DNA from 3 places in the Shewanella litorisediminis genome. Region 3 is predicted to be linked to each of the others. Evidence: predicted binding sites of a transcription regulator. Region 3 holds the regulator's gene; each other region holds the start of a gene.
The links. Region 3 encodes LexA, which represses DNA repair genes until DNA is damaged. Its sites were predicted from a motif close to TACTGTATNNNNATACAGTA; they were not measured.

Region 1 (10,610 bases), 1.6 Mb from region 3:
ACGGAAACCGTTTTCAAATTTGTATGAGAACAGTGACTCAATACCATAGGCTTCTTTAATCAGGCGGCCGATGTTGTCTGTATCGTGGTTTTCGTTGTAGTTATAGTTAACCGAGGCATAAAAACCGTCGGCGTCAAAATCACCCCAGGTCGCGCCCACACCATAGATAAGATCCACAGCGGTGATTTGTTCGCCATTACCGTAGGTAACATCAAATTCACCGCGGTTAACGCCAACCGACAGAGCCAGTTTGTCAGTCGCCTTCCAGGTAAAAGCACCGCCGTAGGTGTAGTTATATTCAACCTGCTGAGCTTCGCGTTTTCCCTGCTGCCACAAAGCTTCGCAATCAGCCTGAGTAATGTCGTCAAAGTCACAGGTGAAGAAGGTGCTGTTTTTTAGCTGAGCCTGAACGGCATAGCTGAAATCACCCACGCTGTTACGATATTGAATAACCTTATCACCACGGCCGGTGCCGTTTACGGCGCCATCATCCTTGTTATAGGTGTAAACACCTGCGGCGTTTCCGTCCCATACAAAGCCATAGTTGGTGCCATATACCACGTCATACCAAGCGCCCCACTGCTTACCTATGGTGAGGGTACCCCAGGTGTCGTGGCTCAGTCCGGCATAGCCAAGACGGTTGTAAAAGAACTCATCCTGTACGGTTTCAAACTTGTTGTTATACACGATTTCACTGCTGCCAAAGGGATTTATCCCCCATTCGAGCAGGGCAAAGGCCTTCCAGTCGTGGCTGAGGACACGCTCAAAGCCAAAATTAATACGTGAGGCACCGTTTACCACTTCTGTGGTGTCCTGGGTATGGATTGCGCGGGCGTCGATAAAACCACCGATAGAGACGGCGTTTTTATCGTCTTTGTATATTTCGATGGCAGAAACGGTGGGAGCCACCAGCGAGGCCAATATAGCGCCGGCGATGAGAGTCTTGTTCATGGTGCCTAACCTTCTTTATGGAGATCGAGTCGCAGGATATTTTCCGTAATTTTATTTCCATCCTGGAACCGACGAAGATTAGCAAACCCCGAAGCACTCGACAAAGAAAAAATGCAGCAAACGTGTTAAAAATCACACCACGCATTAAGATAAACCACTAACCAAAGGATATTTAACCGACTATTAACCCAAATAACTCAAAGTCACACGACCTTAAACTAGATTAACAATAATTGCTCTGCGCCCGCCTTTTGGTAATTAACTTTCAAAACGGCGAGTATGGGTTCCAGGATAGGCATTAGCTGGCGGTCAAAGTAGTAGTCATAATCGATGGGCTGAGACAGATAACCCAGAGGCTCTGCCCCGGCCTTGGTAAAGAGATAAGATATAGAAGCACCACGCTTGCCACGGCTGCTATCACCGGTTGCACTGACAAGCGCTGCGGCGGCTTTCACGTGGGGGGCTGACTTTGCCGTGTACTGGCTGATATCGCGCTTAAGCCGCTTTTGGAACACCAGCTCATTGTCATACTCTCCGGCAAAAAGCGCCTTTTCCACATCACTCACATACTCGAGCAGGTCTTCCTGCTGGAACAACCGGCGGTACAGCTCATACTGCACCCTGCGCGCCAGCGGGCTCCAATCGCTTCTAACCTGCTCCATTCCTTTAAACACCAGTACCTTTTCATCACCATTATCGTACCGTCCGACATAGCGCTTTTTACTGCCTTCAGTGGAATGCCTGAGGGTGGGCATAAAAAATTGCTCAAAGTGACGCTCAAACTCAAGCTCTAAAAAGCATTCCAATCCCTTGTCATCATGCAGTTGCTGTTGCCAGCGCCGATTCACCATCTCCACCAAGGCGCATCCTGTGGCCCTGGCATTCTGCGCATCATTTCCCAGCCAAACAAAAGTCGAATCCGTATCACCATAAATCACCTGAAACCCTTCAGCCTCAATCCAGGCCTTGGTAGTACGCATGATCTCATGGCCCCGCAGGGTAATGGAACTCGCCAGGCGATAGTCGTGAAATACGCAGCCCCTGGAACCCAGCACCCCGTAGAGCGAGTTCATGATGATTTTCACCGCCTGAGACATGGGGCCGTTCTGGTTTGCCTTCGCCTCTTCTCTTCTACTGGCCAGGGTCTCTACGAGCTTGGGCAAAATGGGCGATTTGCGACTGAATCGTGCCCCGCGAAATCCTTCAACCGACATTGCCTCCGGCTCAGTCAGACCGAGCACCAGTCCCTTTGGGTCAATTAAAAAGGTTCGGATAATAGAGGGGTAGAGACTCTTGTAATCCAGTACCAGTACGTTGCGATACAGGCCCGGAAACGAATCCATCACATAGCCCCCCGGGCTGTCAGGCCCTGGGATTTTTTGCATGGCAGGCGCGACAAAACCGGCGCGGTGCAAATGGGGCAGATAGAGATGATTAAAGGCTGCGACACTGGCCCCCACCCGGCCAAACTCCAATCCGGTAAGGCGCGCCCTTTCGAGGGCGAAATGAATCAGATCCGTCTTTTGAAAAATATCCCACACCAAGCGGCAGTCGGTTAGGTTATAAAAGGCCAGTGCCGCTTTGTCTTCGCGAAACAACCGGGTGATTTCCTCCCCCCGGTCATCCGGATTATGAATAGCCTTGCCCTCACCCAGAAGTTCACCCGCCACCCTGTCGAGTGCGAAACTGTCGAACTGATAGAATGCCGCTTTTAACCAGTCGATACCATCCAGTACCACACGGCCCGGCAAGTCCAGCGTCTCCGGCCTGTGTTTATCCTCTACTTTCCAATTGAGCGGCTTACCAAATCGCCCGATGCAAAGCCGCATGCCATGGTGTTTCGCCCGCCGCCACAGGAGTGACAAATCAAATGTCACCACAGACCAGCCCAACAAGATGTCGGGGTCAACCTCCAAAAACCAGCGTTGAAGCGACAAAAGCAGCGACACTTCATCCGCTGCCCACTCCACAGCAACCCTGTGATCCAAACCATCGCGATGGCATGTGAGCACACCGTCCCCTTCGCCAACCATAATAACTTTGGGCTCGCAGTCGCCAAACACGCCCACAGAATAAAGCTCCCCCGACATACTGCACTCGATATCGAGAGAGACTGCTTTCAGGGATATGTCTTCACTGGCGGCTCTTACCCGACTGGCAACAAACCTGCTTGGGTCACTTGCATCGAAGTAACCGTAAAATTCCGCATCCAGCGCCACAAAGCGCTCAATCAGGAACCGCTGCTCGGGCTTGATATCGGCCTCGTAAAGCGCAACATCCAGCTCCTGAGCCCGGCTGACCAGTCGCTTGAGCATCACTCCGGTACGGCAGTAGACAGCGTGTACAGGTTGCCTGCTGAAACTCTGCAGCGTAAGGGGCTGAGCCCAGGCTTCGGTCTGAGCAACCCCGGTGAGTATTCGCTCTACTTCATCACTGTGGCAAAAGGCCATCGGCCTTTGATTGTGTACTTCCACCTTCACGGGCCCATTGGTGGTTTTAATCAGGTATTCGAGCACTGTGTCACCGCCGCGCTGCACACTGGCGCGCGTGAGCACCCGCCCCTTAAGTAGCGTTGGAGCCATTGATTCATTAGAGCCTGGGCAGCAAACGGATGACAATTCCATGGGCAGAGGGTCAAAAAACACACATTAGCAATCATTGCAGGGTTCTTAGCCTAAGCAATCACTGTTATTATGTACAGCATAATTGAGCTGCCGAGAGCACCATGCTGCCAGACAAAGTCAAAACTCAGATCCGTGCCATCTATAAAGATATTGCCGCCGCATTGCCAAACTTCCGGTCCCGCCGCGAGCAAAACTTCATGGTCGCGGAGATCTCCAAGACACTGGCAGGGGAGTATGACAAGCACAGACGCATCATAGTCGTAGAGGCTGGCACTGGTATTGGTAAGTCACTGTCTTACATTCTGGGCACCATTCCCCTGGCATTGGCCCAAAAAAAGAAAGTCTGTATCGCCACTGCAACCGTTGCTTTGCAGGAGCAACTGCTGCACAAGGATCTGCCATTTTTTTTGGCACACTCCGGACTGAACTTTCGTTTTGGGCTGGTAAAAGGCAGACAAAGATATGTGTGCCTCGCCAAACTCGAGATGCTCATCGGCGACAACAACGGCACTCAAATGGCCATGTGGCAGACCAAGCCTGATACGGCGCAGGTTGAAATGCTGCAGAAACTGCACAGCGATTTTCATAAGGGCCTCTGGAACGGCGAAATAGACACCCTCGAAACGCCCATTCCCGATCACCTTTGGCAGCAAATTGCCTGCGATAAGCATTCCTGTCACCGGCAAAATGCCAGCCACCGCCAATGCCCGTTTCACAAGGCGCGGGAAGATGTGGATACCTGGGATGTGTTGATTGCCAACCACAGTTTGCTGTTCGCCGATCTCGAGCTCGGCGGCGGGGTGATACTGCCCGATCCCGAAGAAATGTTTTACGTGATTGACGAAGCCCACCACCTGCCTGTGGTTGCCAGAGACTTTTCCAGTGCGCAGGCGACACTGAGAGGCGCTGCCGATTGGCTGGAGAAAATTGGCAAAACCGCCGCCAAATTGCAAAATCAGATCAAGAGCAACAACATCATAGCGCCATCCCAGGCCATGCAAGACCATGTCGCTGACATCGCAGGTATGCTCAATCAGGTGGCCCATTATTGTGACGGCGAAAAAGCCCGCTTCGATAACCCGGAAAACCGCTTGCGTTTCACCCATGGCGCTCTGCCCGAGGTACTTAAACGCCACGCGGAAAACCTGGCTACTGCCACCAGTGGCGCCTTGAAGCAGTTCAATAAAATGCAGCTGCTGCTTGGAGAAGCCATTAAAGATGGCGATATTCCGCGTCATCAGGCCGATACGCTGCAAACCGAGACCGGCTTTATGCTGCAGCGACTTGAGAACCTGCACAAGCTCTGGAAAATGATGGCCAAAGAGGACAATAAAAAAGGCGCACCCACCGCGCGTTGGATAGAGCTCTTGCCGGCCAATAAGCAAGTGGACTATCTGCTTTGCGCTTCGCCTATCGAAGTTGGCTTTATGCTGGAGTCCATGCTGTGGGAAAAGGCTGCCGGCGTGGTACTTTGCAGCGCAACCTTGCGGGCTCTGAATCAATTTGACTATTTTGCCCATCAGGTGGGGCTTTCACTGCACGATGGCAGTCGCTATCTGGCGCTGCAGTCCCCCTTCAACTTCGAAAACAATGCCACCCTGTATTTACCCAAAATGCGCACTGAGCCCACCGACGACAACTATACCGATGAATTGGCAGAGCTCATTTTAAAACTCACAGAACATGAAATGGCCAGTCTGGTGCTGTTTGCCTCGTATTGGCAAATGGAAAAGGTTGCAGATATTCTTGGCCCCAAACTGAAAATCCCCTTGCTTATCCAAGGTAACTCGCCGCGACAGCTGCTGCTGGAAAGTCATAAAAAGCGGTGTGATGAAGGCAAGCCTTCCCTGCTCTTTGGCACCGGCAGTTTTTCAGAGGGTCTGGACTTGCCCGGTGAGTACCTTACCAACCTGATTGTCACCAAGCTGCCTTTTGCCGTTCCCACATCACCGGTAGAGCAAGCCCATGCCGAGTACATCAAGGAAAAAGGCGGTAATCCCTTTTTGCAGTTGACCATTCCGGACGCCTCGCGCAAGCTCATTCAAAGCTGTGGCCGTTTACTGCGTAAAGAGCAGGACTATGGCAGGATCACCATTCTGGACAGACGCCTTGTCAGTAAAAGATATGGCAAGTCACTGCTTGACGCCCTGCCTCCCTACCGAAGGGTCATTGAATAGGAACCGCCTGTGGAATTACTGCAAGACCCCGCCAGCCTGTTATTGTTGGCGTTGGTCGGCCTGATTGCCGGCTTTATTGACGCAGTAGTGGGTGGCGGCGGCCTCTTATCTATTCCGGCGCTGCTGTCATTCGGACTCCCTCCCCATCAGGCGCTCGGCACCAATAAACTGTCAGCCTGTTTTGGCTCGGCCACCTCGGCCTGGACCTATTATCGGCAACAGCTGTTAACCCCGGCCTTTTGGCACCACAGTGCCATGGCAACCCTGATGGGAGCACTGCTTGGCACAGTGGCCGTATACCTGACAGATGCCGACGTTTTACAAAAACTGCTGCCGCTGGTCATCATGGCTATCGCCCTCTACACCCTGGTTAAGCCCAGCGCTATTGAACATCCCAAGGCCCAGGAGCCTCAGGCGCCGGCCAGCCACAAACACCAGTGGCTGCAGGGTCTGCCACTGGGATTTTACGACGGCTATGCCGGCCCCGGCATTGGCGCCTTCTGGACCTTGAGTTCCAGCCGTCTTTATCGCCTGCCCGTACTGCAAAATTGCGCTCTTGCCCGTGCAATGACCCTGATAAGTAACATTACAGCTCTGACTGTGTTTATGTTTTTTGGCCAGGTCGATGTTGCAATTGGTCTGTTTTTGGGCGCGTCCATGATGGCCGGAGCCTACCTTGGTGCCCGCAGCGCCATTCATTTTGGGCTTCCTTTTATTCGGCCAGTGTTTATTCTGATTGTGTTTGCTGCATCCACCCAACTCGCCTGGAGAGCCTGGTTTTGAAATACGACGGACTGCTTTCACGCCTGCGCAGCCAACTGAAAACGCTGGAGCGGGAGGTACTTCAGCACGATGCGGCGCTGCCGCCCCATAGCCGTAAATTGATGCAGGACACCGAAAGGTTTAACGATGAGCTGTTTGTTCAGCACGGCGCCCAGCTCTACCCCTGCATCGGCCAGATTGAAAAGGACATCAAACAGCTTGAGCAGCGGCTACAGCTTAATTTAAACGCCTCCACCATCATCGCCGCCTGCGAACGGATTAATGACAGATTCAGTGCCGTTAAACGTGCCCTTGCCACCACAGGGATTGGCGTAAAGGCAGCAGCACAGGCTAAGGACAGTGCCAGAAAGCGGATGCTGGCAAGCCAGGAGCGACGTCACGACAACAGCGGCTTCGCCTGGATTGCCGCGGGCGTGATGCAAAACAGCCATCAACTCTATGACGAGTTGAATAAACATTTGAACTGGGCCAGAAAAATCGAGTCAAAGATCGAGCAACTGGAAACAATACTTGAAAATTGTCATGGTACTGACAAAATCAAGACGCAAAATGAGATCCTTTTGATGCACCGCAGGCTCGGAAAGTGTCGCCAGGCAATCAGCTACATTGAAGATCGTATCCAGGCATTCGAGCGGCCGTATCAAAGTCACAATCGTTAAGGAGCAACAATGAAATCAGTTTTGCCTGTCGGCGCTCTGCTCGCGCTGGCCGCTTCATCCTCGGTGTTTGCCGGCAGTCTCACCATCCCAATGTCTTTCGAGTATCTGGCACTGGACGGCCAGGAAATTTCTACCAACAGCTTTACCCATAAAGCCGAGCTGGACCTGTCCCCCGGCACCCACAAAATCGCCATCCGTTATCACGACATGGTGGACGATGAGTTCAGCGACAGCCAGACCTTTATTAAATCGGCTCCCTTTATTCTGACGCTGAGGGTAGATGGTGATTATGATTACTTCCTCAAGCCTGCCAATGGCGATCAGATTAAGCAGCCAAAACAATTCGCCAAGTCTCCTCAGGTTGTGGTGAGCCGTGCCGACAAGGGTGAAGTGAGCTACAAAGTCGTTCAAACAGACTACAAAGAAGACAGCTTTGTCGGCCGTCTCTTTGGTGGTTCCAAGGGCGTGGATATAGACGAAGCCGCCGCCGCTGCCACTGCTGCAGGTACAGTCGCGGTAGCGAGTACTGTTCCCTCAGCCCCTGTGAGCCCAGCAGCCCCTGTAAGCCCATCAGCTCCGGTATTGGTTGACAGTAACGTACCGGCAGCAACCAGCCCGGTTCCGCCAGCCGTTGGCGGCGCCCATGCCCAGCAAATGCTGCAATACTGGTGGCTGCAAGCCGATGAGAAAACCCGCAAGGAATTTATGAGCTGGGCTATCAAACAGCTCTGAGATGATCCCTCTGGTCTATCACACCAGCTATTCCCGGCTGGTGTTGCCCCCAAAGCATCAATTCCCCATCACCAAGTACGCCCATCTCCGGCAGCATTTGCTGGAGCATGGGCATGCTTCAGAAGCGCAATTTGCCATACCTGAGCCGGTGGACGCAGCCTTTATCAAACGCGTTCACGACTCAAACTACGTAGATGCCTTTCTCAGTGGCAATCTGTCACCACAAGCCATTCGCAGGCTGGGATTTCCCTGGAGCAAAAACCTGGTTGAACGCACTCTGCATTCTCTTGGCGGCACAAGGCTCACGGCGCAGCTTGCCATGACCCACGGCATTGCGCTGCACCTTGCCGGCGGCTACCACCATGCCCACCGGCATTTTGGCAGTGGTTATTGTGTGTTCAACGATCTGGTATTGACGGCAAGGCACCTCATCGATGAAGGACACGCAAGCCGCGTGATGATCCTTGACTGCGACGTACATCAGGGCGATGGTACTGCGACCCTGTGCGCGGACATGGAGGATATCATCAGTGTTTCCCTGCACTGCGAAAGCAACTTTCCCAGCCGCAAGCCCGCTTCCGACTATGATGTTCCCCTGCCAAAAGGGCTAAAAGACGATGGCTATCTCGACGCATTGGCGCAAGTATTTCAATACCTTCTGCGTCTGGAAAAGCCGGATGTCATTCTCTATGATGCAGGAGTCGATGTTCATCATGATGACAGGCTGGGGCATCTTTGTGTCAGCACCCCAGGGATCCTTCGCAGAGACAAACTGGTGTTAACCATGGCCAAGGCGGCCGGGTTACCGGTTGCTGCGGTTGTCGGCGGCGGATACTGCGTAAATCCACTACACTTGAGCGAAAGACACAGTCAATTATTTATTGCCGCCAATCAGGTATGGCAAGGGGATAATGAATAACGCGGAGCATTCTATGCAACTCGAAATCCGGAACTACTATGAAGTGCTGCTCTTGGAAATTTTGTCCGATGAAGGCCTGATGGATGAGCTTCCCGAAGATTATCTGGCCGATCTGTCCTGTATTACCCTCAATCAGCTTCCCGTGCGTTACATCCGCCACCTGGTAGATACCTATTTTTTTGAGGACTATCAGGAGTTGCAACAAATGCGCAATGAGATACAAGCGGCACTGGAAAGGTCCCGGGCATTTTTGAAAAAACGTAATCTGGAGCGGCTTCGCGAACGCGAAAATGACTAGATTGGTGACGTACCCAGAGCCACACCCCGGCACACGAGTCGCCTGCTGCGGTTGCTTCCTTCCGGACCTGGCCGAGTTCACAGGTTATCATTGCGGGGGGACCCTGGGTCCGCCATAGATTTCCATCAGTGATGGAACGGCGCCGATTATCCCCCATTGCCAAGCGGCAAATCAAGTCAAAACCGGAAATTAGCGTCTTTACCCTGAACAACAGCACAATAGATAAACAAAAGGCCTGCTTTGCAGGCCTTTTGTCAGTTACAGACCCAAGAGGTCCTTATTGTCGTCCAGCACCTTCTGCCCTACCCCCGCCACCTTGGTCAGGTCTTCTAAACTCGCGAAACGGCCATACTGATTGCGATACTCGACTATCGCTTTGGCTTTCGCCTGACCAATACCTTTGAGCAATTGCAGCTCAGTTTCTGTCGCGGTGTTGATGTTGATTTTGCTGGTCTGAGGCATTTGTACCTCAGCCTTGGGGACTTTGTCTGTTTTTGGCGCTTCTTCGGCCACCAGCGGTAAATGAAACACGGCGGCGCCAAGCAAAAGGGTAACAAGTACTTTGTTCATAGGTTCACTCCATTGAGTTGTTTAACGTGGCCGGGGCTCCCTTTCCTTGCCACACAAATAACTCTAGTTACCCTTTGTAAAAGTGCAAATTTCCCATTAAAGCTTTGCCAAAGCCTGAGATAAATCCGCAATCAAATCATCTACATCCTCAAGTCCCACCGAAATCCTCAGCAAGGTATCGGTAATACCTGCATCAAGCCGTGCTTCCGGCGTGTAAGGCGAGTGCGTCATGGATGCCGGGTGCTGAATGAGGGACTCGGCATCACCCAGGCTCACGGCGATGGTGAATACCTTAAGACTGTCGACAAAATTGATGGAACCTTCGATATCTGACTTAAGTTCAAAGGCAATAACGCCCCCGGCGCGGCGCATCTGCTTACCGAGGAATTGATTACCCTGATGGCTCCTTAGCCCGGGGTAATAAACACGCACCACCTTGGGATGGGCCTCAAGAAAATCGGCAATTTTTTCCGCATTATCACAGTGACGCTGAACCCGCACGTCCAGTGTTTTCATGCCCCGCAGAATGAGCCAGGCATCGTGGGGCGACATCACGGCACCTATATCCTTAATGATCTGGTATTTAACCTTATCAATCTGCTCCTTGCTGCCGGCCACCATGCCGGCTATCACGTCGCCATGACCATTGAGGTATTTGGTGGCACTGTGAATGACCATATCGATACCGTGCTCCAGGGGACGCTGCAGCAGCGGGGTCATGAAGGTGTTATCGACTATGGTAAGCAAGCCATGACGCTTGCCGATGGCGGCAATGGCGTCGAGGTCGAAAACGTCCAGATGGGGATTCACCGGGGTTTCACAGAAAATCACCCTGGTGTTGTCACGGATGGCACCTTCGATGGCGGCAGGCTCTTTAAAATCCACCCGGGTCACTTC
Region 2 (10,610 bases), 1.3 Mb from region 3:
TTTACCGTCGAGCTGCTTGGCGATTTCTTTGTAGGTTTCTGGATGCAAATAGCGGAAGGAGATGTCTTCAAGCTCCCACTTGAGCTGACCTATGCCCAAACGGTTTGCCAATGGCGCATAAATATCGGCGATTTCACGGGCCAGCAGCACACGGGTTTCTTCGTCGGCATTTTTTACTGCCCGTAGCAAACACACCCGCTCGGCAAGCTTAATCACCACGGCGCGCACATCTTCCACCATGGCCAGCAGCATCTTACGGATGTTGTCGATTTGCATTTCGGCCGAGCGCGACTGTTCACTCAGTTTCAGGCTGCCGATGGCATTCATGGTGACTACACTGGCCACCAGATTGCCCAGCTTGTCACCAAACTTTTCGATGAGTTTTTCCTGAGGCAAGAGCCCCGCTTCCTGCACCGAAAACAGCACCGCCGCCTGCAGAGTTTCCAGATCCATATTCAGTGGCGCCAGAATTTCAATCATCTCTCTGGCGCGGGACATCAGGTCATCGTGGGCCTTGGCGTCCTTTACCGGCATCGCCTGAACGGTACGCAGCAGTTCAAGCAGCACCCGGGCGTCCTCGGCGTCGTCCACATAACGAACCACCCAGTCTTCCAGATTGAAATCGACATCGTTGAAATGTGCTTCGCGGACAGACACCATAGGCTTAAGGATCCCTTTTCCCACTCTGGGCCAAACAAGTTAAAGACTTTATCTTCAGGATTGGCGCGCGCTTGTCAAACCCAAGCGAGCCGATTGTCCATTAATTTTGCTACATCCAGCAAAATTCATTCGTTAATTGACCAATTCGAACAGTGCCATACCTTCGCTGTGATGGGTCTGGGGGAACATGTCCACCAGACCAAGGCGGGTGAGCTGATATCCGGCCTCAAACAGCAGCACAGAATCACGGGCAAGACTCGCCGGGTTACAGGAAACATAAAGCACTCTGGCGGGCTTCATCTTTTTAAGCCACTTCAGGCTCTCGTATGCACCAGCGCGGGCAGGATCCAGCAGCAGCTTATCGATTTTGCCAAGCCAGGGTTCCGCGGCCAAATCCTCACTGAGGTCGGCGCAGTAAAAACTGAGGTTATCCAGGCCATTGGTGGCGGCGTTTTTCTTCGCCTGCTCCACCATTTCCGGCACACCTTCAACGCCAATCACCTCAGCGCCCTGCTGTGCAAGTGGCAAACTGAAGTTCCCCACGCCGCAAAAGAGGTCGAGCACGCGCTCACCGGCCTGCACGTCGAGCCAGTTCATAGCCTGTGCGACCATCGCCTGGTTAACCTCGCCATTGACCTGAATAAAGTTGCCCGGGGCGAAAGCAAGCTTAAGCCCATCCAATTGGTAATAAGGCAACTCATGGCCGCTGGAGAGAAACTCAAGCTCCCCTTCATTGCCCTGCAGCAAGAAGGCAATTTGCCGCTCATCGGCGAAGGCCGAAAGCAGTTTTTTATCGCTCTGGGCCAATGGAGCCGTAACCCTCAGCACGGCAAACAGCCCGTTGGTAGCCTCCGTCAGCTCAAGATGCCCCAACCGCTGCTTGCCCTTGAGACGGTTAAGGAGAGTGGCAAAAGGCGATATAAGGTCAGAGAGGAGCTTGGCGAGCACAGCGCAGCTGTCGATACCCACTACCGATTTACTGCCCTCTTCGCGAAAGCCCAGCGCGAGCTTGTTGGTGTCTTTATCCAGCAGTGTGGCCAACCTGGCCCGGCGACGGTAATGCCAGCTGTCACCGCTCAGATCATCGCAGTTCACAGTCACTGGCTGGGCTACCGCGCGGCTGACAATATCCCCCAATGCCTGGCGCTTGTATTCACGCTGACGTGGCAGCGACAGATGCTGTAAGTCGCAGCCACCGCATTTGCCATACCACGGGCAAGGCGGTGTTTGCCGGTCGGGGCTCGCCTCGGATACCCGCAGCAATTTAGCATGGGCATAGTTTTTCTTTTGCTCAGTGAGCTGCACTTCGACGCTTTCGCCCGGCAGGCCGCCGGGAATAAACACGACCTTACCCTGATGTTCGGCAATGCCGGCACCCAAATGATCGAGTCTTTGCACCTTGAGTGCTATCTTTTGGGAGAGCTTTTTCGCTTGATTGGGTTTCGCTTTGAAAAACTGCGCCATTGTGGCCTCACACAAGAAAAATCTGTTAAGACAGCCGGCTTTCTGGCAGTCTTAGTACATTCAAACTCAAAGGAAATCAGGGACAACCCAGCACATGAATACCGCGCACAACATGACAAAATACAGTCTGCGGTCCTGGGTATTGGTGTTGGCGCTCGCGCCCACTATCCTCGTTGGTATCCTTTTGGGCAGTTACTTTACCATAAACCGCTTCTATGATCTTGAAGACACGCTCAAGGAAATGGGCAGTAACATCATAGAACCTCTGGCCATTTCTGCCGAGCAGAGCCTCTCGACCAACAACCGCGAAATCACCAAAATCCTGCTGGCACGTGCCCAGCTGAACAAATCGACACTGGTCAAATCCATCGCCATTTTTGACATTAACAACCAGCTATTTGTCACCTCCCACTATCACAAAGACTTTGAGGTGATGCGCTACAAAGAAGCGCTGGAAACCCTGAAAGAAACCCAATTCGAGCATGAGGGCGACACCCTGATTGTTCGCACCCCCATCTTTGCCATCAGCAACAAGCAACCCATGGGTGACAGCAGCGATGAAGGCAATGGCCGCTTCAGTGAAGCCGTGGTGATGCCGGATAACTCCAATGCCGCGCTGCTTGGCTATGTCTCCATGATGCTGAACAAGGAAAAGGCGCTGCTTGAGCAGCACAGGGCCGCCGTGGCCGCCTTTATCATTGTGCTGATTGGCGTGCAGTTAAACCTGCTGTTTACCTTCCGCCTGGTGAAAAACGTGACCCAGCCCATCACCGACATGGTGAAACTGGTGGGCAAAATTCGTGAGGGCAAGCTGGATGCACGGCTTGAAGGCAATCTCATCGGTGAGCTGGACCTGCTCAATCGGGGTATTAACGCCATGGCGGCGTCCTTGTCGGAATACCATGATGAGATGCAGCAAAACATCGACCAGGCTACATCCGATCTTCGTGAAACCCTGGAGCAGATTGAAATCCAAAACATAGCACTGGATCGCGCCAAGAAAGACGCCCAGGAAGCAAGCCGCATCAAGTCTGAGTTTTTGGCCAACATGTCCCACGAACTCAGAACGCCCCTTAACGGGGTGATTGGTTTTGCCCGACAGCTGCTGAAAACCCCGCTGCATTCCAGCCAAATGGAATACATCAAAACCATCGAGCGCAGTGCCACCAGTTTGCTCCAGATAATCAACGACATCCTCGACTTCTCCAAACTTGAAGCCAACAAGATGGTGCTCGAAACCATGCCCTTTGGCCTGCGCGCCTCACTGGAGGACACCATCAACCTGCTGGCAGGCAGCGCCCACGCCAAAGGGCTCGAGTTTGTGGTGGATGTGGATGCCAACGTGCCGGAAAACCTGAGCGGCGATGTGATGCGCCTGGGGCAGGTGATGACCAACCTCCTGGGCAATGCCATCAAATTTACCGAGCAAGGCAGTGTTCATCTGAAAATCAGTCTTGCCAGCCTGGAAGACAACAATCTGACCCTGCGCTGTGAAGTGACTGACACAGGCATAGGCATTGACCCCGAGCAGCAGGAACTCTTGTTCCAGGCCTTTGGTCAGGCCGACTCCTCCATTTCCCGCCGCTACGGCGGTACGGGTCTTGGGCTGGTTATCACCAAACGTTTGGTGGTGCAGATGATGGGCGGCCGCATAGGCTTTCATTCCGAGGTTGGAAAAGGCTCCAGCTTCTGGTTTACCGTGCCTTTGCAGCTAAGCCCCTTCCCGGTACACGATACCCTGCCCCTGGAAAAACTCATTGGCCACTCGGTGCTCTTGTTTGAGCCCCGCAAGCTCACCCGCGAGTCCATTGCCCGTAAGCTCAAAGACTGGCACATGATGGTCACTCTGGCGTGTGATGAAGACGAGCTTGAGCGGCATCTGGATGACAGGCATTACGACGCCATCCTCTTGTCTGGCCAAAGCTGTGAGTCATGCGAGGATTTGCAGCGGCACCTGTCGCGGGTGAAAGACCATACCGGGTCTCTGCTGCTGCTCAACGATTGTCTCGACCCTGAGGTGTACACCCAGGAGATAGAACCCTTCGTGGATCTGGTGTTGCAGCTGCCGGTGAGTGAGCTGAAACTGGCGCAAAACCTGATTTTCCCGCCGGTGAAGAAAAACACACCGCCCAAACCTGCGCTGCCGAGCAAACCCAGCACCCGCCATCCCCTCAATGTATTGGCGGTGGACGATAACCTGGCCAACCTCAAGCTTATCGACACCCTGCTCAAGGAGTTGGTGGCCAACGTGGTGGCAGTCAGCAGTGGCGATCAGGCAGTAGCCCTGGCCAAGAGTCGCTCATTTGACCTGATATTCATGGATATTCAGATGCCGGGAACGGACGGGGTGACCGCAACCCGCCTCATTCGTCAGGACTCGCTGAACCGCAACACGCCAATTATCGCAGTCACAGCCCATGCCATTAACGAAGAACGTGAGCGGATTCAGGCAAGCGGCATGGACGGTTATCTGCCCAAGCCCATCGATGAAGCCGCCCTTAAGGGGGTGATTTCGCGCTGGCTCACCCGGCCCAAGTTTACCCATTTCGACAGCAACACCCTCAACTGGGAACTGTGTCTGAGCCAGGCCAATCACAAAGAAGATCTGGCCATCGACATGTTGAAGATGATGCTGGAATCCCTGCCCGGCACGGTAAACGATATCGAGCTTGCCATGGCCCGCAGCGACAATGAGTCTATGCTGTATACGGTGCACAAACTCCACGGGGCCAGTTGCTACTGCGGCGTGCCCACCACCCAAAAACTCTGTCAGCAAATCGAGTCCGCGCTTAAGCGGGGCGCCGAGGTGGCAGATGTTGAACCGGAAATCCTTGAGTTACTTGATGAGCTGACTAAGGTAGAATCGGCGGCAACCCAAGTCATTTCCCAGATGTCAGCGGAAGTACCCAATGAGTTCTAAACCCGGATTTTTCAAGCGTCTCAAAGCGCTGTCTTTGCTGCAAAAGCAATTATTTGCCGTTGCCCTGTGCCAGCGCATGTATCCCAACTATCAGCTGTTTTCCGAAGTCTGCGAATTTGGCGACCCCAAGGTGCTGGACACCGTATTGAACCTGCTGTGGCAGTCGCTTTACGACAGAAAGCTCAAATTAAACCTGGAGCTGCACACCAACAGACTCGAAGAGGTGATCCCGGAGCCGGAAAACTTTGACGTTTACGGCGTGTACCCTGCCATGGATGCCGTAGTCGCCCTGATAAGCCTGCTGAGCGGCATCGAGAGCAAAATCGAAGAAGACATCACCAATATCAGTAAGCTGTCTTCCGCCACCGTGGCCAACTACATTGAAGCCATCAGTGACGTCGAATTGGAAGACGAGGCGCTGGATGACTTTGTCTTTGCCCACGAAGCCATGGTTGCTGAGCGTGAACTGCAAGGCTCCTTATTGGAGCTGATTGAAGACAATCCGGATATGTCGGCGGATTTTATCAAGGCTCTGCGCAAAGAACTGGTGTCCAGCGGCGTGTCCAATATTGGTATCAGCCTGCAGGAAGCCTGAAACGGATATTCGGGGGATAACGCGTGAGAACCTTGCTATATCATGGTTTTATACTCACCAACCTCGAAGGAAAAACCGACAGCTGGCGTCTAACCATAGCCGATGAAGTACGCATCGGCTCTTTGTTTGAACTTCGTCGCCAGGTGGCGTTTTATCAGGAGCTGGGCGTCCTTCCTCCGGTGAAGGACTATCCGGCTCCCCCTGCCACCGCCCCCAAGCGCAAACCCGGCCATGCCCCCAAAGGACGTAAAAAGCAGTTGGGTTAAGCGTCCATGGCAAATAACCCCGGCGCCCGCGCCTTCATAAAATCGATAAAGGCCTTCACCTTGGCGGGTTGTTGCTGCCGTTGGTGACACAAAATCGAAATCCGCCGCGTTTCTCCCCGCCACTGTGGCAAAACAGGCAACAGCAGGCCGCGTTGCAGCTCCTGCTTAAAGAAGAGCTCCGGCCCATACAAAATGCCACCATCATCGACACAGGCACTGATTGCTCCCTGTAAGTCGGTCAGCGTCAGGCTTGCGGGGCCGTCATAATAGAAGGCCTCGCCCTGAGGATGCCTCAGCGACCAATTATATAAGGGCCAAACCTTAATAATATCGTGGGCTGCGAGGTTACTTGGGTGCCCGGGCATGCCCCGGCGCTGCAGATACCCCGGCGATGCCACCAGGCGGTAATCAAGTGTCCCAAGCGGCACCGCAATCCAGGACGAATCCGGCTGAATACCGCCCACGATGGCGATATCTATGCCCTTGTCTATAAGGTCGACCACCTCATTTTTTTGGGTGATATGCAGCCTGATCCCGGGATATTCGCGACGAAACTCGTTGATGGTCTTCATAAAAATCATCGAGATGATGGAGATGGGGGCAGCAATACGCAGCGTGCCTTCGAGCGGGTCTTCGCCATCACCGTAAAGGGCATCCACAGCACTCACAAGGGATTTGTAGCGCTCGTAAAGCGCCATACCTTCTTCGGTAAGGCGAATTTTGCGGGTGCTTCGCATCAATAGCTGACGGCCGCGGTTTTCTTCCAGGCGGGACAGTTTGCGACTGACGGTTGCCACGGGCATGGACAATCGGTCTGCCACCGCAGAAAGGCTGCCCGCATCCACCAACTGCACAAAGAGGTAAATCAGTTCAAGTTCGCTGCCCGGATGCTCTCTCATGCCCGTTTCCTGTCGTTAATCATGGATATGCCTGCGACCAAGGACCAATGGTCAGCTCGCATCATGATATGCTAATTTGCCTGCCATGCCCCCAGCAATACGGGGAAATTGTGATCTGCCGAGGCATCATCTTTCATGTTCAACCTCATCATTCCGCTGCTCGCTGTTGTTGCCGTGATGATTGCGGGCGCGGCCAGTTCGAGGCTCCTTCCCTCTTGGCTCGAACGTTTTCTCAATCAATACGTGTACTACCTGGCATTTCCGGCCATCCTTTATGTGAGCCTGGCCGACACTCCCATTGAAGAAATTCTCAATGCCAGATTTGTGCTGGGTTATCTGCTTGCCATGGTGGTGACCTATGTATTGGTGCAGCTGTGGTCACTGAAACATGAGCAGGGACAAACCCGTCCGGCGAGCTTACGCGCCCTCTCGGCAACCTTCGGCAACACAGCCTTTATCGGCATTCCTGTGCTGGCGATGCTGTTTCCGGATAATCCGCGGGCGCTGATGGCTGCCGCGCTGGCAAGCCTTTTATCAGTCTTGATGTTTGCCGTTACCGTGGTGCAATTAAGACTCGCGACCCAACCGCTGACCGGCGTGGCTCGTATAAGCCTTGCGCTGCGGGTGGTGAGCAGGAATCCTGTGGTCATCGGCTGTGCGCTCGGGGTATTGGCCTCGGCAATGCAGTTTTCACTGCCTCCGATACTGGATTCCCTTGTGACATGGATAGGTAAAAGCTCCAGCCCCTGCGCACTCTTTGCCATTGGCATAGCACTGGCCCGCTCCATGCGAGAGCCTGAACACCCTGAGACGGGCGTGCCCTTCTGGCATGTGAATCTGGCTAAACTGGCATTGCAGCCGTTTCTGGTATGGCTGCTCTTCGCCTTGATAGGCGTTGGCCCACAACTGACCGCGATGGGGGTACTTCTTGCCGCCATGCCCACGGCCGCCAGCGTTTACCTGCTGGCCTATCAGGATAAAACCCTGGAAAAGCAAATCGCCCGGGGCATAGTGGCAGGCACCCTGCTGACACTGTTCACATTGCCGCTACTGACGATGGGATTAAACTGGGTAAGCCGGTAGCCAAAAAATTTTTACGCCGGGCCCCTGGGACGATTTACTGTACAAAAAATCAGTATATACTGTTTATCAATACAGTACTTTGATGACTAATCACACAGGATTGCCGTCATGCTTTGTCAGCTCAGCATCAATAACTTTGCCATTGTTCGCTTTCTGGAATTGGACTTCCGTCCGGGTATGACCAGTATTACCGGCGAAACCGGTGCCGGTAAGTCTATCGCCATCGATGCCCTGGGGTTGTGCCTGGGTAATCGCGCCGATGCAGCCGCCGTGCGTCCCGGTGCCAGCAAAACCGAGGTCAGCGCCCGCTTCTCTCTGGATGATGTGCCCCTGGCTCGGCGCTGGCTGGAGGACAACGATCTTGAGCTGGACGACGAATGTATTCTCAGGCGAACCATCACTTCTGATGGCCGTTCACGGGCCTACATCAATGGCAACCCTGTGCCCCTGTCGCAGCTCAAATCCCTTGGGCAATACCTGGTAGGAGTACACGGCCAACACGCACACCATGCACTCTTAAAAAACGAACACCAGCTGTCACTGCTGGACAGCTACGCCAATCACCGCATGCTGCAGGAGTCTGTGGCCAGCGCCTACCAGCGCTGCCGTCAGGTCGAAGCTGAATTAAGACAGCTTGAACAAAGCCAGCAGGAACGAATCTCCCGCAAACAGCTGCTGCAATATCAGGTTGAAGAACTGGATGAATTTGCGCTCGCTGAAGGGGAGTTCGAACAAATCGAGGCTGAGCACAAACGCCTTGCCAACGGCACCGCCCTGATTGAAGACTGCCAGCACACCTTATCGCTGCTCAGCGAATCCGACGAAGGCAATATTGAGTCGCTACTCAACCGAGCCTTATCCCTCGCCGCAACCCTGGAGTCGCTTGACCCTACCCTGGCCCCCATCGGGAACATGCTCAATGACGCCCTTATTCAGGTGCAGGAAAGCAGCAGTGAGCTTGGCCGCTATCTGTCCAACCTTGAGCTGGATCCCGAGCATTTTGCCGCCCTCGAGGAACGACTCTCCAAAGCCATGACCCTGGCTCGAAAACACCATGTCGCCGCCAACAAACTGGCTGCACATCATCAAGAGCTTGCCAGGGAGCTTGCCGGATTGGACTCCGATGAAGCCCAGCTGGATGAGCTTAAACAGCAGGTACAAACCAGCAGAGAAGCCTATTTCAATCATGCGCAGAAGCTCAGCCAAAGCCGTCTTCGCTATGCCAAAGAGCTGGATAAACAGGTCACCGCCTCCATTCAGGAACTCAATATGCCCAAGGGGAAGTTCACCATTGAAGTGAACTTTAACGACAAGGTAATGAGTGCAAACGGCAGTGACAGTGTGGAGTTTTTGGTGACCACCAACCCCGGTCAGCCCCTGTCGCCATTGGCCAAGGTTGCCTCGGGCGGTGAACTGAGCCGCATTGGACTGGGCATTCAGGTGATTACCGCGAAAAAGGTCTCGACCCCCACACTGATTTTTGACGAAGTGGATGTGGGTATCTCGGGCCCCACCGCAGCCGTGGTTGGCCGTATGCTCCGCTCCCTCGGTGAAGCGACGCAGGTGTTTTGTGTCACCCACTTGCCCCAGGTTGCCGGTAATGGCCACCAACATATGTTTGTGAACAAATCCAGTAAGGGTGGCCAAACCGAAACCTCGATGAAGCCGCTGGACAAAGAGGCCCGGATACAGGAACTGGCCCGTTTGTTGGGCGGTGACACCATTACCGAAAATACCCTCGCCAATGCCCGCGAGCTGCTGCAAGGAACGTAAGCCAGACTTTCCAAGAAATAGCTATAAATAATCAATAAGATAACCTTCAATCTCACCATAGTGTCACGCCCGGATGACAGCACGTTATCCGGGCAGATGGGTCACACATGATCCACATCAACATCCGCAGGCCGTGTCAGTCTTAAGCTTCGGGCATTTGTGGGGCAACGCCTTTGCCCCGTTGCGGCGGATAACTTATGACTTCTATCTCTCAAAATCTCGGCTCGGCTTACAGTGAGCAGCTCCCCAGTCTGGGCCAAAGCCTTTGCGACATCCTGGGCTTTTTTGGCTTGAAACGGCTCTACGGTGTCGGGGGCGATTTTGTGGCTAACCTTATCAACGCCCTTGATGGCCCTTTACAGGTATTACCCTCCAGCAACGAAATGCACGCCGGATTCAGCGCCTGTGCACAGGCAGAGCTAACCGGCCTTGGCGCCTGCCTTACTACCTATACCGTGGGGAGCCTACCCTGTGTCAGCGCCGCCGCCCTTGCCCGCACCGAAGGCTTGCCGGTGATTTTCTTATCCGGTGCCCCAGGAGAGCAGGAAATACACGGCCATGCCCTGCACCACATGGTCCATCCCGCCTCGGGTTGGCATACCGACCTTAATGCGGCGCTCAACGCCTTCAAAGCGCTGGGGATAAAAGCTGAACGATTGCAGGGGCAGCGCCATCAGGGGCAACCCAATGTGGCAGCGGCGCGTTTTTTTGAGCTGGTGTGCGAAGCTGTTCAAACCCGCCAACCCGTGTATATCGAAGTGCCCAGAGATCTGGTCAAACAGCCAACACAGAGCCTGCGACTTCCGGCTAATCTGGCAGAGCTTAACGCCATGACCCGACTGGATCTTGAAGGTGCAGGACTTATCGCCGATGACATTTGCAGTCGTTTGGTGCGGGCCAAATATCCTCTGGTGTACCTGGGGGAGCGCCTGCGAATGAACGGGGCTTTG
Region 3 (10,610 bases):
GCATACCGGCCAGCCCAAGAAAGTGCATGGGGAAAAACAGCACGTTTACCGAAATCACCGAACACCAGAAGTGCAGCTTGCCGAGTTTCTCGTCATACATGTGCCCGGTCCACTTGGGTAACCAGTAATAGGCTGCCGCCATAATCGAGAAAATGGCACCGGATACCAGCACATAGTGGAAGTGCGCCACCACAAAGTAGGTGTCGTGGTATTGGAAGTCCACCGGCGTGATGGCGAGCATCAGTCCCGAGAAACCGCCAATGGTAAAGAGGATGATAAAGGCAATGGCAAACAGCATTGGGGTTTCAAAGGTCATGGAACCCCGCCACATGGTCGCGACCCAGTTGAACACCTTTACCCCTGTGGGCACGGCAATCAACATGGTGCAATACATGAAGAAGAGTTCGGCAAAGACCGGCATCCCCGTGGTGAACATATGGTGTGCCCACACCAGAAACGACAGGATGGCGATGCTGGCAGTGGCGTAGACCATGGAGGCATAACCGAAGAGCTTTTTACGGCTGAATGCCGGTACTATCGCCGAGATGATCCCAAATGAAGGCAGGATCATGATGTACACCTCGGGGTGACCGAAGAACCAGAAAATATGCTGGAACATCACGGGGTCACCGCCACCGGCCGCATCAAAGAAACTGGTTCCGAAGTACTTGTCGGTGAGGACCATGGTGACGACCCCTGCCAGTACAGGCATCACGGCAATCAGCAGGAATGCGGTGATGAGCCAGGTCCAGACAAACAGCGGCAGCTTCATCCAGGTCATGCCGGGTGCACGCAGGTTGACTATGGTCACTATCACGTTGATGGCGCCCATGATGGAGCTTATCCCCATGATGTGAACCGAAAACACAAACAGCGCTGTACTGTCGGGGCTATAGGTGGTGGACAGTGGGGCGTAAAAAGTCCAGCCGAAGTTGGGTGCGCCGCCTTCCATAAACAGCGAGCTGAGCAAGATGAGGAAGGCAAAGGGCAGGATCCAGAAACTCCAGTTGTTCATTCTGGGTAATGCCATATCTGGCGCCCCAATCATCATGGGAATCAGCCAGTTAGCCAATCCGGTAAAGGCCGGCATTACGGCGCCGAACACCATGATAAGGCCGTGTACCGTGGTCATCTGGTTAAAGAAGTTTGGCTCGACCAGCTGTAAACCCGGCTGGAACAATTCGGCACGGATTACCATGGCCATGGCGCCGCCGGTCAGGAACATAATGAAACTGAACCAGAGGTAGAGGGTGCCTATGTCCTTGTGATTGGTTGTTAATATCCAACGCATTATGCCCTTGGCCGGGCCATGATGGTGTTCGTCATGGATGCCCTGATGGGTATCGTGGGTCGTGGTTGTCATTATCGTTCCCCTACTTTCCATGATTGTTGACGTCGGAGGCCTGAACGCTATCGCCTGTGTTGTTATCCCAGGCGTTACGTTCATAGGTCACCACCGCGGCAATGTCCCTGGCAGACAACATCGGACTAAATGCCTGCATTGCGGTACCCGCTTTGCCGTTTATCACTATGTCGAGGTGATCGGCAATCGGGCCAGTGGCGATAGGACTTCCCTTAATGGCGGGAAACGCACCGAGCAGACCTGCACCATTGGCTTGGTGACAGGCAGCGCAGGATGCCATGTACACTTGCTCACCACGGGCCATTAACGCGTCCATCGACATGGGTTCATCGGATGAGAGCTCGTCAGATACGGGTTCGGCTTCAGATGGTGATTCAGCAGTACTTGCCTGAGCAGGTTGGTCATTAGCCGGCGGTTCCACTTGGGCGGCTGGAGCTGCTGTGCTCTCACCCCCATGACTGTTAACGTCAGAAGCCTGCACGGCATCACCGGTATTGTTACCCCAGGCGTTACGCTCGTAGGTGACGACAGCGGCAATCTCGGTGGCCGACAACTGCTTGTTAAAGGCCTGCATGGCTGTACCCGGCTTACCGTTGATAACGATGTCGAGATGTTTATCCACGGGCCCGATGGCGATGGCGCTGTCTTTAAGGCCGGGGAATACGCCGGGCAGACCCATACCATTGGGCTGGTGGCATGCGGCGCAGCTTGCCATGTACACCTTTTCACCCAGTGCCATCAGTTCTTCCATGGAAAGGGTTTGATTCAAAGCGGCGGCCGCCTCGGCTGCGGCGTTGCTTGCCAGCTGCTTTTGGTTTTCAACCCAGGCGTCAAACTCTGCTTCGGGCAATACCTCAACCACGATGGGCATAAAACCGTGGTCTTTACCGCACAGTTCGGCACATTGGCCGCGGTAAATCCCGGGTTTATCTACCCGTGTCCATGCTTCGTTGATAAAGCCCGGATTGGCATCTTTTTTAACAGCGAACGCAGGCACCCACCAGGAGTGAATGACATCGTCGGAAGTCATCAGGAAACGCACCTTGCGGTTGGTCGGCAGCACAAGGTGTTTGTCCACTTCCAATAAGTAATGCTCACCCTTGGCTTCAGCCCCTTCGATTTGGCTTCTGGGCGTAGCCAGGATGCTGTAAAAACCGAAATCGTGGTCGAAGTAATCGTAGTGCCACTTCCATTGGGAGCCGGTTACCTTGATGGTCAAGTCGGCATTGGACGGGTCTTCCATAGCGATGAGGGTTTTGGTTGCCGGAATAGCCATGGCAATCAGGATCAGGAAGGGCACCAGAGTCCAGGCGATTTCGACCTTGGTACTTTCGTGAAATTGGGCTGCGACGGCCCCTTTGGATTTGCGGTGGTTTATCATGGCGTAAATCATGGCGCCAAAAACCACAACACCTATGGCACAGCAGATGTACAGGATAGTCATGTGCAGGCCATAGACCCTGCCACTTATCTCAGTAACACCCTGTGTCATGTTGAGCGGCATGTCAGCCGCAAGGATGGGCGGGGCCATTAAAGCCACCGCGAAACAATACAACCATTGCTTCACAAGACATCTCCTCTGTCAATTGCATCAAGCAACTACAAAGAAGAGCCACACAGTAAGTCTCTGCTCTATGCAAACTCTTCGGTTCCCACAAAAAGCAACGATGACTTCAAAGTGCGTTGGCGGTTGGTATCTTATTTAATGAATTACAGCCTTGTTCACCACACTTGCACCTACAGCTGAATATATCGGTCAAAAACGCAATATCCATGGCGCAAGCCTCAGATACAGCGACGACATAATCGCCCGGATATAACAAACAAATCGTTGTTAACCTGAACTACATTACTTGCAGTTTAAATATTGATCAAGATCACTTTATTTTCTAATTGTCTGAAAAAATTATTGAAAAAAAGCCCCAGTAAGGGGCTTAAAGGGATGTAAAGCTGATCAGTGCAGGGAAGATGCACAGCGAAGGGGATGACTTAATTCGGGTCTAACAGCAAAGGGTCTGGATTGTAAGTGAGCATTTACATTTTCAAAAATTACGCCGAGTGCCACGGCATTTTTTGCTACCAATGCCAGTCTGCGTTTATCTCTGGGGTCAAGCTCGTTTGTCCAGCAAAGCACAGCGCTGGAGGTGCCGTTGGTCAGCGCTTTTTCCATCGCCCAAAGGGTTTCAACTTCGTCTTTGGCATGGACAAGCAGCACACGGTCCATGCGCACACCGGCCTGTGCCAGAGTGGCTTTAAGCCCGATGTTGGGTGGGCTGATAAGCACTATCCAACGGCCTTCCAGGCTTAAGCGTGCCAACTCGGGGGCAAGCTGCAGTATCTCTTGACGCCCCTGTGACTGGGTTGATTGGGTGATTACCTGAGATGTACTGCAAACGTCCTTGGCTGGTGCGTCTGTCCACAGACCAGGATGACGGGGTGCGTTACCAATCAGCTTGTTCATAGCCAATCTCCGTTGCGGATAACACCTACGGCCAAGCCTTCAATGGTGAGACTTTGGCTGGCAAGATCCACTCTGATAGGGGCAAATGCCTCGTTCTCTGCGTGGAGGAACACCACATTACCCTGCTTCTCGAAGCGTTTTACCGTGACATCGTCTTCCACGCGGGCAACCACGACCTGGCCGTTACGGGCCTGGTTCATCTTGTGTACTGCCAGCAAATCGCCGTCGAGAATACCAATGTCTTTCATACTGTCACCGCGAACCCGCAGCAGAAAATCGGCATGGGGTCGGAACATGGCAGGATCGACCTGATAATATTGCTCAACATGTTCCTGGGCCAGAATAGGTTCACCGGCCGCCACCTGACCAATCAGGGGTAAACCTGGGTCTGGCTGATCTTCCAGCTCATCACCCGCCAGCCTGATACCCCGCGAGGTGCCTGGCATAATCTCGATGCAGCCCTTTTTGGCCAAAGCTTTAAGGTGCTCCTCGGCGGCATTGGCACTTTTAAAACCGAGTCTGGATGCAATTTCTGCCCGGGTAGGGGGCATGCCGGTTTCGGCGATGTTGCGTTTGATTAGGTCCAGGATCTCGGCCTGGCGAGGCGTCAGCGGTCTCATGGTCATTCCTGTTTTTCTATACAGTTACTGTCAGTATATACAGTATTTTAATCAGCGCAAGTATTAACCATTTTTCAGATTATTGGCTAATGGCTGTGGCTGTCTGATATTCTATTGCGCTATTGATTGAAGCCAGGTTCCCAATATCAGCATGTCAGCACACGAGTCTTTTTGGTTTAAGTCTTTGCGTTGGATCCAAAAGCAGTTGGTACACACCATAGTGGTACCTCAGGATCCCTTCGCCGATTTGAATCTCGATCCCTCCCGCCCCTTGGTTTACGTGATGAAAACTGAGTCTGTGAGCGATATCGCTGCGCTTCACGAGGTGACCGGCAAGTTAGGGTTACCCAGCCCCTATCAGATGCTCGAGGTCGATGGGATCAAGACCCCTCGGGTTGTTTGCCTTGAAGGCAGAAAGCCGCTGTTTGGCAAGCGAGACAGCAACGAGCCTTTTTTGCAGACCTTTCAGCAATTGCTGGCCCTGCACCGTCAGCAGCAAGAACTCGACATACAGCTGGTACCCGTGAGTCTGTATTGGGGACGTACCCCGGGGAAAGAAGACGACACTATGCGTGCGGCAGTGCTTGAACGGGAAGATCCGACCTGGCTGCGTAAGTGTTTGATGATTTTATTCCTGGGGCGTCACAACTTTGTGCAGTTTTCCCGCGCCGTTTCACTTCGTCACATGGCCGATGAGCACGGCACCGATAAGCGTATTGCCCACAAGTTAGCCCGCGTCGCACGCGTCCATTTCCGCCGGCAGCGTAAAGTGATGACTGGGCCTGTGTTACCGAATCGTCAGGCCATGTTCCATGCGCTGCTGAAATCAGACAACCTGAAAAAGGCCATCGCCGAAGAGGCCGCCAGTAAAAAAATCTCTGAAGAAAAGGCCCGTGAAACCGCCATCCAATATCTGGATGAAATTGCCGCGGACTACTCTGACAGCCTGGTCAGAATCGCCGAACGTTTCCTTACCTGGCTGTGGAACAAGCTCTACAAGGGCATCAGCATCAAGGGCGCCGAGCAGATTCGACAATTGCACCACGATGGCCATGAAATTGTGTATGTGCCTTGCCATCGCTCGCACATGGACTATTTACTGCTGTCATACATCCTCTATTACGAAGGCATGGTGCCGCCCCATATCGCCGCGGGGATTAACCTGAATTTCTGGCCCGCCGGCCCCATGTTCCGTCGTGGTGGCGCCTTCTTTATCCGCCGCAGCTTTAACGGCAATAAGCTTTACACCGCAGTATTCCGCGAGTATCTGGATCAGTTGTTTGCCAAGGGGTATTCGGTGGAATACTTCACCGAAGGTGGCCGTTCACGTACAGGCCGTCTGTTGGCACCCAAAACCGGTATGCTGGCCATGACCCTGTCCTCGGTTATCCGGGGTATCGAGCGGCCTGTCACCCTGGTGCCCGTGTATTTGGGTTACGACCATGTGATGGAGGTGGCTACTTATCACAAGGAGCTGTCGGGTAAGAAAAAAGAAAAGGAATCTGTATGGCAGGTGTTTGGTGCCATCCGTAAGCTGGGCAACTTTGGCCGTGGTTACGTAAACTTTGGCCAGCCCATTACCCTGCAAAACTTTTTGACCGAAAAAGTCCCCAACTGGCGCGAAGATGTGGGTGAAGACCCAGAGCAGAAGCCTTCCTGGCTGACGCCTGTGGTGAATGCATTGGCTAACCGGGTGATGACCCGCATCAACGATGCCGCCGCTGCCAGCTCTGTGACCCTCTCCAGCATGGTACTGCTGGCTTCGGAGCAAAATGCACTGGAGCGCACTCAGCTTGAGCGCCAGATTGATTTGTACCTGAGTCTGCTGAAGTCCGTGCCTTACACCGCTTATGCATCTGTGACCGAGGGCAGCGGCAAGGAGCTGGTCGATCGCGGCATTGAACTTAATAAGCTGACGGAAACCAAGGATGACCTGGGCACCATCATTTCCATCGATGATAGCCTCGCGATTTCCATGACCTATTACCGTAACAACATCATCCACTTATTCGTTATCCCCTCATTGATTGCCACCGTGATGGTGCGCCATGAAGAGGTGTCCCGCGACGAACTGCAGGAGCTGGTTGCCGAGTTTTACCCGCTGCTCAAGGCCGAACTCTTTATGGGGGTTGCCGATGTGCCTGCCTATGTGGATGCACTGGTAGAGTGCTTTAAGTCAGAAGGGCTAATCACAGGCGATACACATCTCAAGCTGGTGGACGAGCGAATCAATCAGCTGTTGTTGCTGGCCGGTGTTGTGGGTGAAACTCTGAAACGCTACGCCATCATTTTCAACCTGCTGGGTGAGCAACCCAGAATGGAGCGCGCCGACCTTGAGCATCACAGCCATCGTTTGGCCAGCCGTCTGGGAGCCATTCACGGCGTCATGGCGCCTGAGTTTTACGATAAAAAGCTCTACGCCTTGCTGTCTAGCAAGTTAAAAGATTTGGGCTATCTGTCTGACAAGGCCGATGGCGACAAGGTGCGTAAAATTCGTGACCATGCCAATGGACTGCTCAGAAGCTCGGTGCGTCAGACCATCATAGAGACACTGAATCAGGAGCAGGACGACTGATGGCCAACCATATGAATGCCGCAAGGCATCCGGTCAAGACCCCATCACTGCTGGGTGGCGCCATGATCATTGCCGGCACTACAGTCGGTGCCGGGATGTTTTCCCTGCCCGTGGTGGGCGCCGGTATGTGGTTTGGTTATTCCTTGCTGCTGATGGTAGCGATTTGGCTGTGCATGTTGCTGTCGGGACTATTGCTGCTGGAAACCAACCTCAGGTTTGAGCCGGGCGCCAGTTTCGATACCCTCACCCGCGATACGCTGGGCCGCTTTGGCCGTATCGTTAATGGCCTCTCCATTGCCTTTGTGCTCTATATCCTGACTTACGCCTATATCAGTGGTGGTGGCTCCATCGTGAATCACAGCCTGTCGGGGATGGGCGTAAGTCTGCCCCAGAGCGTGGCTGGGTTGGTGTTCGCTGCGGTATTGGCGGCTATCGTTATGATAAGCACCAGAGCGGTGGACAGAATAACCACCATTATGCTGGGCGGCATGCTAATCACCTTCTTTCTGGCGGTGGGGAACCTGCTGATTGAGGTGGAGCCAGGCAATTTGTTCTCACCGGACGGTGAAGCCCGCTTTGCCCCCTTCTTGTGGGCAGCCATTCCCTTTGGACTGGCGAGTTTTGGCTACCACGGCAACGTGCCGTCGCTGGTCAAATACTATGGTAAAAATCCTTCCGTCATCATCAAAGCCATCTGCATCGGGACCTTTATCGCACTGGTGATTTACGTATGTTGGCTGCTGGCTGCCATGGGCAATCTGCCGCGCAGTCAGTTCAGTAATATCATCGCCCAGGGCGGCAACATGGGGGTGCTGGTGTCAGCCTTGTCTGAGGTCATGGCCAGCGACTGGCTGGGTAAAATGCTGACCTTGTTTGCCAATCTCGCTGTGGCGTCGTCCTTTCTCGGCGTTACCCTTGGCTTGTTTGACTATCTTGCTGATCTGTTTGGCTTTGCCGATGATGCCAAGGGGCGGCTGAAGACCGCTGCCGTCACCTTTTTACCTCCGACCCTGTTGGGGCTGCTGTTTCCGGACGGCTTTTTGGTGGCCATAGGCTTTGCGGCGCTGGCTGCAACTGTTTGGACCCTGTTGGTGCCGGGAGTGATGGCGCTGAAGCTCAGAAAAGATCAACCGCAATACACGGGGTTCCGGGTGCCGGGTGGCTCAGGGGTTATTTATCTGGTGATAGGTTTCGGTATTTTGACCGCGGCCTGCCATCTGCTGGCTATGGCTGAGCTGTTGCCGGTTTACCGTTAAAATATGCTGCCATGCCTTTGCTTGACAAAGGCATGGATTTCAGTAATTTATATCGCGTAAACGCGGGTGTAGTTCAATGGTAGAACGGCAGCTTCCCAAGCTGCATACGAGGGTTCGATTCCCTTCACCCGCTCCATTTCATTATGCGCAGCCCTGCTTTTTCATCTCCGCCTTCATCACATCTGCCACCAGATGTAATACCGCTATCCAGGCGTCTTTCACCTCTTTGGTAAACTTGTCACCCAGGCCTTCTGCCAGGGTATACAGCAGGGCGTTCCCAACAGGGGAGAAGTGATGGGTTTTCACGCCATACTGCACATGTCTGTGCGCCAGGTCCTGCAGTACAGGCACCAGCTTATCGGGTTTATCCAGCCCCTTGACCGCGGCATCCAGCATTGCCATCAGCTTACGCCCCTGGGCCTTGAGATCGGATTTGAATAATGGCCGCAGTGAAGGGTCTATTTCGAACAGGTTACGGTAGAACAGCGCCGCAGCGTCATCGGCGATGGGACGAACCAGCCCAAAAGACTGGTGGATGAGTGATATTTGGTCGTTGGTCAGTGACATAGAGATTCCATCCCTGAAATTGTTTCTCCTAAGCATAGACAAAGTTAGTCAAGACTACTTAACTTGAATTCCATACACTTATCTGAGGGAGTCAGGGGCATGCGGGTAATCGAATATGCACCGGGCCAGCCTTGCTGGAGTGAGCTGGCCACCCATGACTGGCAGGGGGCCAAGGACTTTTACCATAAGTTGTTTGGTTGGGAGATGGCAGACATGGCCATGCCCGGCAGTGCTTTTTCCATGTTTACTTTGGATGGTGATGACCTCGGGGCGATCTATCAGGTGCCTTCTGCCATGGCCGGCAGTGTAAAGACCCAATGGGGAATTTACTTTGCGACAGAAGACGTGAATGCGGCAATAGAGCGGGTTAAAGCGGCAGGGGGAGAGCTTATCATGGGGCCCCACGAAGTGGGCCATGCCGGTTGGATGGCACAGTTGGCTGACCCCGAAGGCGCGCGTTTTGCCGTGTGGCAGAGTAAAAGGCACATAGGTGCCAAGCGTCGCGGCGAACCCGGCGCTCTGTGTTGGGTTGAGCTGGCCTGTCGAAGTCCGTCACGGGCGCAGGGATTTTACCGTCAGGTCTTTGGCTGGGACTGCCGTGAATCGGCAAACCCGGACATGTCTTACCGGGAATGGCTGGTCGCTGACGAGGCGCTCGGCGGCATGTTGGAAATGACCGCAGAGTGGGGCGAAATGCCCGCCCACTGGATGCTGTATTTTCAGGTGGTGGACTGCGATGTGTTTGCTCAGCGGGCCCAGGAATTGGGTGGCACCCTGTGTGTGCCCCCCACCAATATTCCCGGGGTTGGTCGCTTCGCTGTGCTCAACGACCCGGATGGCGGCGTGTTCTCCGTGATAGCCATCCACAGCTCATAGGGTGTGCCACCCCAAGCTTTAACCGGGCGTATCAACCAGAAAACTTGCCGGACAGTTGTCTCTCAATTCAGGTGCCTGGCGTGCCAACAGATGGTTCAGACCCAAGGACGCGTCCAGGGTTGCTGGCAGGCTGAGGCGAATCTCTGTCAGCAGGCCCCTGCTGCAATGGAAGCTGATCCGCTTTGCGCTCTGATGACCAAATTCATCGGTAAATGCCTGACGAAGCGTTGCCGTTGACTGCATTTTTCCGCTGCTGTCTGCCAGTAGCTTCACCATGCGGCTCTCATTGATCAAGCTGGTAAGCCGGGCTGCTTCAATAAAATACTTATCGGCGTTCATTTGCTGACAGCTGCCGTGCTTCCACCACTGATGCTTTTCAAGGCAGGAGCCAAAATCGGCCGATGGCATCACCTCAGCCAGCTTGCTCTGTGCGTTCTTGCTGAGCGCTATGTCAGGGTAACTGCAAAAACCTTTGGCCTTACGCTTAACCTCGCCGCAGAACCCATAGTCGGTGCCGCAGGCGCTTTTGTTTGGCCAGAGGCCGTGGAGTGTCAACGATAGCCATCGCGTTGATGCGGGTGTTTTGTCCAGAGCTGTGCACTCGGGCTTTCCTTTGCCAAAGAGTTCACAGAAGGCGCCTTGCCAACTCAGCGCCAGGACATGACTGTCCTGCTCCCCGGCAATGTCGCAGCGACTGGGGACTTCTTCGACTAAATGACGCTCCAGGTCGCCGCACTTCGCGGCCACCCAACGCTCTGGAGAAACCAGTGCGGCAGTGGTGACCCGCACCCAGTCTGGTCGTTTGGGATTCCCCAGCAGTTCCAGCACCGGATACGCCTGTCCGGGGACAGTCATCACCTCATTGGGATTGGTCAGTTTATTCTTGGATTGA

Region 1: a site for LexA is predicted at 3,635-3,654, ahead of dinG (ATP-dependent DNA helicase DinG). Genes of this name have one in related genera too.
Region 2: a site for LexA is predicted at 7,945-7,964, ahead of recN (DNA repair protein RecN). Genes of this name have one in related genera too.

Annotation. Positions count from the first base shown of each region.
Region 1 is NZ_CP069213.1:1,404,898-1,415,507, reverse strand. Features, by position in the region: gene JQC75_RS06170 (porin) at 1-951, opposite strand, end outside; gene JQC75_RS06165 (DNA polymerase II) at 1,170-3,533, opposite strand; gene dinG (ATP-dependent DNA helicase DinG) at 3,677-5,752, shown strand; gene JQC75_RS06155 (sulfite exporter TauE/SafE family protein) at 5,762-6,535, shown strand; gene JQC75_RS06150 (primosomal replication protein) at 6,532-7,194, shown strand; gene JQC75_RS06145 (DUF2057 domain-containing protein) at 7,204-7,926, shown strand; gene JQC75_RS06140 (histone deacetylase family protein) at 7,928-8,845, shown strand; gene JQC75_RS06135 (late competence development ComFB family protein) at 8,859-9,143, shown strand; RNA gene ffs (signal recognition particle sRNA small type) at 9,154-9,250, opposite strand; gene JQC75_RS06125 (ComEA family DNA-binding protein) at 9,402-9,713, opposite strand; gene JQC75_RS06120 (trans-sulfuration enzyme family protein) at 9,810-10,610, opposite strand, start outside.
Region 2 is NZ_CP069213.1:1,119,029-1,129,638, reverse strand. Features, by position in the region: gene relA (GTP diphosphokinase) at 1-660, opposite strand, end outside; gene rlmD (23S rRNA (uracil(1939)-C(5))-methyltransferase RlmD) at 793-2,124, opposite strand; gene barA (two-component sensor histidine kinase BarA) at 2,237-5,044, shown strand; gene JQC75_RS04960 (YjaG family protein) at 5,034-5,639, shown strand; gene JQC75_RS04955 (DUF3319 domain-containing protein) at 5,663-5,905, shown strand; gene JQC75_RS04950 (LysR family transcriptional regulator) at 5,902-6,804, opposite strand; gene JQC75_RS04945 (AEC family transporter) at 6,940-7,887, shown strand; gene recN (DNA repair protein RecN) at 7,996-9,660, shown strand; gene JQC75_RS04935 (thiamine pyrophosphate-binding protein) at 9,858-10,610, shown strand, end outside.
Region 3 is NZ_CP069213.1:4,029,652-4,040,261, reverse strand. Features, by position in the region: gene ctaD (cytochrome c oxidase subunit I) at 1-1,363, opposite strand, end outside; gene coxB (cytochrome c oxidase subunit II) at 1,374-2,930, opposite strand; gene JQC75_RS17915 (cell division inhibitor SulA) at 3,318-3,824, opposite strand; gene lexA (transcriptional repressor LexA) at 3,821-4,444, opposite strand; gene plsB (glycerol-3-phosphate 1-O-acyltransferase PlsB) at 4,596-7,019, shown strand; gene mtr (tryptophan permease) at 7,019-8,275, shown strand; tRNA gene JQC75_RS17895 (tRNA-Gly) at 8,338-8,411, shown strand; gene JQC75_RS17890 (globin family protein) at 8,417-8,842, opposite strand; gene JQC75_RS17885 (VOC family protein) at 8,942-9,718, shown strand; gene JQC75_RS17880 (ribonuclease T2 family protein) at 9,737-10,610, opposite strand, start outside.